Nisaea sediminum: one gene and its partner. The protein of the gene in region 1 binds, or shares a complex with, the protein of each later gene. Links are inferred from orthologs where the notes say so. Each region holds a gene or a part of one and is shown on either strand. Other genes may lie near its edges. The genes, in order: secY and secA.

Region 1 (3,292 bases):
TCCGAGATCTTCGGCCGGTCCGGCGCCGACGCCGAAGCGGCACAGGCCTAAGGACGGAGAAGAGCCATGGCGGCGACGAAGAAGAAGGCTGGCAAGACGGTCACGGTCACCCAGATCGGCAGCCCGATCGGCCGGACCAAGGACCAGGAGCAGACCCTGATCGGTCTCGGTCTGAACAAAATGCATCGCACGCGCACCCTGGAGGACACTCCGTCGGTTCGCGGCATGATCAATAAGGTTCACCATCTGGTGCGCGTCGAAGACGCGTCCTAAGGCGATCAGGCAGTACATCAAGGCGATCCGGCCGTTGCCGGAACGAGGGCAAGAACGATGAAACTCAACGAACTTCGCGACAATCCGGGCGCGCGTCCGTCCGGCAAGCGGGTCGGCCGCGGTGCCGGTTCCGGCCTCGGCAAGACCGCCGGCAAGGGTCAGAAGGGTCAGACCTCGCGCTCCGGCGTTGCCATCAACGGCTTCGAGGGCGGCCAGATGCCGATCCATCGCCGCCTGCCGAAGCGTGGCTTCAAGAACCCGTTCCGCAAGGAATACGCGCCGGTCAATGTCGGCACGATCCAGGCGGCGATCGACGCGGGCAAGCTCGACGGCAAGAAGACCATCGATGCCGCGGCGCTTCAGGCCGCCGGCGTGGTCGGTCGTCTGCGCGACGGCGTGCGCCTGCTTGCAACGGGCGAGCTGAAGGCCAAAGTTAAGGTGGAAGTTGCCGGTGCATCGGCTGCCGCGATCGCGGCGGTCGAGAAGGCCGGTGGTTCCGTTACGGTTGCGGCCGCCGCCGCGAAGCCGGGCAAAGAAGCGGGCGACTCCTCCAGCGAGTAACCTGACATCCACCGATTGGGTTCAGCGACATGGCATCCAGCGCCGAGCAATACGCTTCATCGATCAACTTCGGGGCCTTCGCGAAAGCGACGGAACTCAAGAAACGCATCTGGTTCACACTGGGTGCGTTGATCGTTTACCGCCTCGGGACCTATATCCCGATCCCGGGCATCGACCCGGCGGTGCTGGAGCAGATCTTCTCGCAGAATTCCGGCGGCATCCTCGGCATGTTCGACATGTTCGCGGGCGGTGCGCTGGGCCGCATGACGATCTTTGCGCTGAACATCATGCCGTACATCTCCGCGGCCATCATCATGCAGCTGATGACCGCGGTGTCGCCCAGCCTCGAGACCCTGAAAAAGGAAGGCGAGACCGGGCGCAAGAAGATCAACCAGTACACCCGCTATCTGACGGTGCTGCTGGCGGCCTTCCAGGCCTACGGCATCGCTACCGGGCTCGAGTCCATGGCGGACGGCACGGCTGTCGGCAATCCGGGCTATTTCTTCCGCGCGACTGCGGTGATCACCCTGGTCGGCGGGACCGTCTTCCTGATGTGGCTCGGTGAGCAGATCACCGCGCGCGGCGTCGGCAACGGCATTTCGCTGATCATCTTCGCCGGTATCGTGGCGCAGCTTCCGACAGCGCTTGCTGGCACGCTGGAACTCGGCCGGACCGGCGCGCTTTCCGCTGCTGTTATCGTGCTGATCCTGATCATGGCGGTCGCCGTCATCGCCGGCATCGTGTTCGTTGAGCGCTCGCAGCGCCGGATCACGGTGCAGTATCCGAAGCGCCAGGTCGGCAACCGGATGTTCGGCGGAGAGAACTCGCATCTTCCGCTCAAGATCAACGTCTCGGGCGTCATTCCGCCGATCTTCGCTAGCTCCATTTTGCTGATGCCGGTGACGGTCGCGCAGATGACCACGGCCGGCGGCGGCGGGCCGGAGTGGCTCACGACCTTCACCGCGATGGTGGGCCGCGGACAGCCGCTTTACATGGCGATCTTCGTCAGCCTGATCGTGTTCTTCGCGTTCTTCTATACCGCCATCGTCTTCAATCCGGCGGAGACCGCGGACAACTTGCGGAAATACGGCGGCTTTGTGCCCGGGATCCGTCCCGGCAAGAACACGGCCGATTATCTCGACTACGTTCTGACCAGGCTCACGGTGCTGGGTGCCGGCTATCTCGCCGCGATCTGCATCCTTCCCGAGATCCTGATCAGCCAATATCAGGTGCCCTTCTATTTCGGGGGAACGAGCCTGCTCATCGTCGTGACGGTGACCATGGATACTGTGGGCCAGATCCAGTCGCATCTGCTGGCGCATCAGTATGAGGGCCTGATCAAAAAATCAAAACTGAGGGGGAAACGTCGATGAATCTGATTTTGCTCGGCCCTCCGGGTGCCGGAAAGGGGACCCAGGCGAAGCGCCTGGAGGACAAGTTCAAGATCGTCCAGCTCTCCACCGGTGACATGCTGCGCGCGGCGATCGCGTCTGGCAGCGATGTCGGCCTGAAGGCGAAGAGCATCATCGACGCAGGCGGTCTGGTCTCCGACGACATCATGGTTCAGATGATTTCCGAACGTGTCGACGAGCCGGATTGCAAGAACGGTTTCATTCTCGACGGCTTCCCGCGCACCGTGGCGCAGGCGGAAGCGCTCGACGTCATGCTGGCCGACAAGGGCCTGAAGATCGATCACGTGATCGAACTCAAGGTCGACGAAAGCATCCTGTTTGATCGCATCCGTACCCGGATCGCACAGACACCGGAAGCCGAGCGTCGCAGCGACGACAACGAAGAGACGCTGAAGAAGCGGCTCGATGTGTACAAGGAACAGACCGCTCCGATCACGCCGTATTACGCGGCCAAGGGAGCGCTGAAGACGGTGGACGGCATGGCCTCCATCGAAGAGGTGAGTGCTCAGATCGACGCGATCGCGGCGGCCTGAGTTTGGGATTTGAGGTGCGGGTAAACCGGTTGACTCGGCAATTCGGTTGCGTATAATCCGCGCCCTCGGTTTCGGAGAAACCGTGCGTATTCGCTTGCGCGAATTTTCCGAGTTCGGTGCCTGGGTCAGATGACCCGTAATTTTGTTGGACGCTGACAAGCGTTGTACTGAGGAGTTTGCTCGTGGCGCGCATCGCAGGCGTGAATATCCCGACGCAAAAGCGTGTCGAGATTGCTTTGACATACATTCATGGTATCGGCCGGACCACCTCCACAAAGATCTGTGAGAGCGTCGGTATCCCGCGCGAGCGCCGTGTACATGAACTGACCGAAGACGAAGTCGCGCGCCTGCGCGAGGTCATCGACCGCGATCAGGTGGTCGAGGGTGACCTGCGCCGCAAGGTGGCGATGGACATCAAGCGTCTGATGGACCTGGGCTGCTATCGCGGCCTGCGGCACCGCAAGGGCCTGCCGGTGCGAGGTCAGCGGACCCACACCAACGCGCGGACCCGCA
Region 2 (3,623 bases), on another replicon or contig:
TCTTGCGATCGAGCCCGCCTTGCTCTCCCCAATGTTCGTTGGGGACAGGGAATTCGTCGCTGAGCCGGGTATAGAAATCGCCCGGGAAGACATCGCTGAACTGACGAACGAAGAAAGGGTCGTCGAACTTGACGAGTCCGTCCTCTTTAAACTGAGGAATGGGCATTCGCTTCTCTCCGTATCGAACAGACACCATCGAATGCTAGTCACACTATTAGATTATTCCCGTCAAGCTACGCGACCGGTAACGTGTTTGCCGCCCTTACCGGCTGCGAACGCGGTTCAAGTTGTGGAGATCTGGACGGTTGAAGTGCCGCAGGCACGCCGGGCCGCGTTGACAGGAATTGCGCGACCCCCTATCTGTCAGCCACCCGGTCTATGGCCGGACACCTGTTTCCATATCAGAGGTCGGCATGTTCGGCGCACTCGCCAAGGCCATCTTCGGCTCGGAAAACGAGCGGACACTCAAACGCCTGCAGAAGACCGTTGACGAGATCAACGCCCTCGAGCCGGAAATCGCTGCACTCGACGACGCGGCGCTCGCGGCCAGGACCGACGCGTTCCGGGAACGGCTGAAGGCCGGCGCGACCCTCGACGACATCCTGCCCGAGGCCTTCGCAACCGTCCGCGAAGCGGCGAAGCGCGCGCTCGGGCAGCGCCATTTCGATGTCCAGCTGCTCGGCGGCATGGTCCTGCACCAGGGCCGCATCTCCGAGATGAAGACTGGCGAAGGCAAGACCCTCGTCGCCACGCTCGCCGTCTATCTGAACGCGATCGAAGGCAAGGGCGTCCATGTCGTCACCGTGAACGACTACCTCGCCCGGCGCGACGCCGCCTGGATGGGACAGGTCTACGATTTCCTTGGCCTTACGACCGGCTGCATCGTGCACGGGCTGACGGATGCCGAGCGCAAGGCGGCCTATGCCTGCGACGTCACCTACGGGACCAACAACGAGTTCGGCTTCGATTATCTGCGCGACAATATGAAGTTCCGCCTGGAGGACATGGTCCAGCGCGACTTCAATTTCGCCATCGTCGACGAGGTGGACTCGATCCTGATCGACGAGGCGCGGACTCCGCTGATCATCTCAGGCCCGGCCGAGGACAGTTCCGCGACCTACACGGCGATGAATGCCGTGATACCCGGACTGGTTCCGGAAGATTACGAAAAGGACGAGAAGCAGCGGACCGTCGCCTTCACCGAGGCGGGCCAGGAGCACATAGAGGAGCTTCTGCGCGACGCCGGGATGCTGCAGGAAGGCGGTCTCTACGACATCGCCAACGTCTCGCTGGTGCATCACGCAAACCAGGCGCTGCGTGCGCACCACCTTTTCGCCAAGGACACGGATTACATCGTCAAGGACGACAAGGTCGTCATCATCGACGAGTTCACCGGCCGCGCAATGGAAGGACGGCGCTATTCCGAGGGCCTGCATCAGGCGCTCGAGGCCAAGGAAGGCGTCACGATCCAGAACGAGAACCAGACCCTGGCCTCGATCACCTTCCAGAACTATTTCCGCCTCTATCCGAAGCTTGCCGGCATGACCGGCACGGCGATGACCGAGGCGACCGAATTCGCGGAGATCTACAAGCTCGAGGTCGTCGAGATCCCGACCAACGTCGATGTCGCGCGGAAGGACCACGACGACGAGGTCTACCGGACCGCGGAAGAGAAATGGGACGCGATCATCGACACGATCGAGGAATGCCGGGGCAAGGGCCAGCCGGTGCTGGTCGGCACGGTCTCGATCGAGAAGTCCGAGCTGCTCGCCGAGCTGATGAAGAAGCGCAAGATCCCGCACCAGGTGCTGAACGCGCGCTTCCACGAGCAGGAAGCCACCATCATCGCCCAAGCGGGTCAGCCCGGCGCCGTCACGGTCGCCACGAACATGGCCGGCCGCGGCACCGACATCCAGCTCGGCGGCAATGCCGACATGCGGATCATGCTGGAACTCGGCCCGGAGCCGGATCCGGCGAAGGCCGAGACCATCCGCGGCGAGGTCGAGGCATCGAGGAAGCAGGTGCTCGATGCCGGCGGTCTCTACGTGATCGGCACCGAGCGGCACGAGAGCCGGCGGATCGACAACCAGCTGCGCGGCCGTTCCGGCCGTCAGGGCGATCCGGGCGCATCCAAGTTCTTCCTCTCGCTGGAAGACGACCTGATGCGCATCTTCGGGTCCGAGCGCATGGACGGCATGCTGCAGAAGCTCGGCCTGGAGAAGGGCGAGGCGATCGTCCACAGCTGGATCAACAAGGCGCTGGAAAAGGCGCAGCAAAAGGTCGAGGCGCGAAACTTCGAGATCCGCAAGCAGCTGCTCAAGTATGACGACGTCATGAACGACCAGCGCAAGGTGATCTTCGAGCAGCGCAAGGACATCATGCGCGCGCCGGAAGTCGCGGCCACGGTCGCCGACATGCGTCACGAGGTGATCGAGGACGTGGTCGCGCGCTGCATTCCGGAAGGCGCCTATTCCGAGCAATGGGACATTCCGGCCCTGCACGAGGAATGCCTCCGCCTGCTCGCCCTCGACCTGCCGGTCAAGGACTGGGCGGACGAGGAAGGCATCGCGGATCAGGAGATCCTCGAACGCATCACCAAGGCCTCGGACAACGCCATGGCGCAGAAGGCCGCGAATTACGGCCCCGAAGTCATGCGCATGGCGGAAAAGAGCCTGCTGCTGCAGATCCTCGACCAGCAGTGGAAGGAGCATCTGCTCTCGCTCGACCATCTGCGCCAGGGCATCAACCTGCGCGCCTATGCGCAGAAGGATCCGCTGAACGAATACAAGCGCGAGGCCTTCAACCTGTTCGACGGCATGCTGACCGGCCTGCGGCAGACCGTGACCGGCGTGCTCTCGCATCTCGAGATTCGCGTACAGGCTTCACCCGAGGAGATGGAAGCGCGGATGGCCGCCGAACGGGCTGCGCGCGAAATGCATGAGGGCCGCGAGGATCCGGCGCTGCAGGGCGATGGCGAGGCTGCCGACGGCGAAACCATGGTCCGCAGCCGTCAAGGCGCCGCCGCGATCGATCCGAACGACCCCGCAACCTGGGGCAAGGTGCCGCGCAACGCGGCCTGCCCGTGCGGGTCCGGCAAGAAATACAAACAGTGCCACGGCAAGATCTGAACCGGGGCTGACGTCCGGGACGCCCCGGTGTCAGCGCATCAGAGAGACGACCGTTCCGCGGTTTTCCAGAACAGTCACTTCGGCCAGGCCGGCCAAGACAAGTTCGACGTCACCGTCCGCTCCGCCGAACGGCAGGCAGATGATGCGTATTCCTGCCGCTGTCGAAAGCACTGGCTCGCGATCCTCCGCCGACCGCCGGATGCAACGGGCCACTGCCGGCGGGAGACCGCCTTTCGGAGCGGTCGTCGCGCCGATCGGGTTGCCGCCGAGCAGATCGGCCGCAGCCTCACCCGCAAATTCAACCTGGAAGCGTTGCCTGTCCTGATAGGCGAGAACCACGTGCGGCATCTCGTCGACCAGATCCGACAGAAACAGATTTTCCGATAGCGGCAGCGATGCGTCGGTACGCGAGAACTCCCAGTAGGTTCTCAATCCCCGCAAGACCGAGTCCACCCGGTCAGTAGATCCTGCACGCCGTTCTGGCCTGAAATCCAA

What was found.
Region 2: the proteins of secY (region 1) and secA are in contact, whole or in part, in a crystal structure (PDB 3DIN), measured with the Thermotoga maritima proteins. The link is inferred for Nisaea sediminum from one-to-one orthologs. Residues at the interface, in WP_004081795.1 of Thermotoga maritima: Glu108, Gly109, Glu110, Glu111, Ala236, Glu237, Arg238, Arg239, Ile240, Thr241, Ile242, Gln243, Tyr244, Ala245, Arg246, Arg247, Val248, Thr249, Gly250, Arg251, Arg252, Val253, Tyr254, Gly256, Ala257, Ser258, Thr259, Tyr260, Leu261, Pro262; in WP_004082002.1 of Thermotoga maritima: Glu261, Ala262, Arg263, Lys300, Ala301, Arg302, Thr303, Ile304, Ile305, Leu323, Tyr324, Asp325, Pro326, Val329, Ser330, Tyr333, Ile336, Lys340, Phe345, Val349, Glu363, Phe364, Tyr374, Ser375, Gly376, Gly377, Glu393, Ile395, Thr482, Ser483.

Annotation. Positions count from the first base shown.
Region 1 is NZ_JACZCQ010000013.1:168,408-171,699, reverse strand. What follows is about bases 60-3,035. They hold secY (preprotein translocase subunit SecY), read left to right. Parts: upstream 60-863; coding sequence 864-2,207; downstream 2,208-3,035. Other genes in these bases: rpsM (30S ribosomal protein S13), read left to right, coding at 2,962-3,035; IG122_RS21870 (adenylate kinase), read left to right, coding at 2,204-2,779; rplO (50S ribosomal protein L15), read left to right, coding at 331-834; rpmD (50S ribosomal protein L30), read left to right, coding at 67-273. Also shown: rpsE (30S ribosomal protein S5), read left to right, coding at 1-51; more of rpsM, read left to right, coding at 3,036-3,292. UniProt on the Escherichia coli protein: The central subunit of the protein translocation channel SecYEG. Consists of two halves formed by TMs 1-5 and 6-10.
Region 2 is NZ_JACZCQ010000005.1:88,662-92,284, forward strand. What follows is about bases 22-3,328. They hold secA (preprotein translocase subunit SecA), read left to right. Parts: upstream 22-413; coding sequence 414-3,128; downstream 3,129-3,328. Other genes in these bases: IG122_RS10955 (2OG-Fe(II) oxygenase family protein), read right to left, coding at 22-166; IG122_RS10965 (hypothetical protein), read right to left, coding at 3,159-3,328. Also shown: more of IG122_RS10955, read right to left, coding at 1-21; more of IG122_RS10965, read right to left, coding at 3,329-3,623. UniProt on the Escherichia coli protein: Required for protein export, interacts with the SecYEG preprotein conducting channel.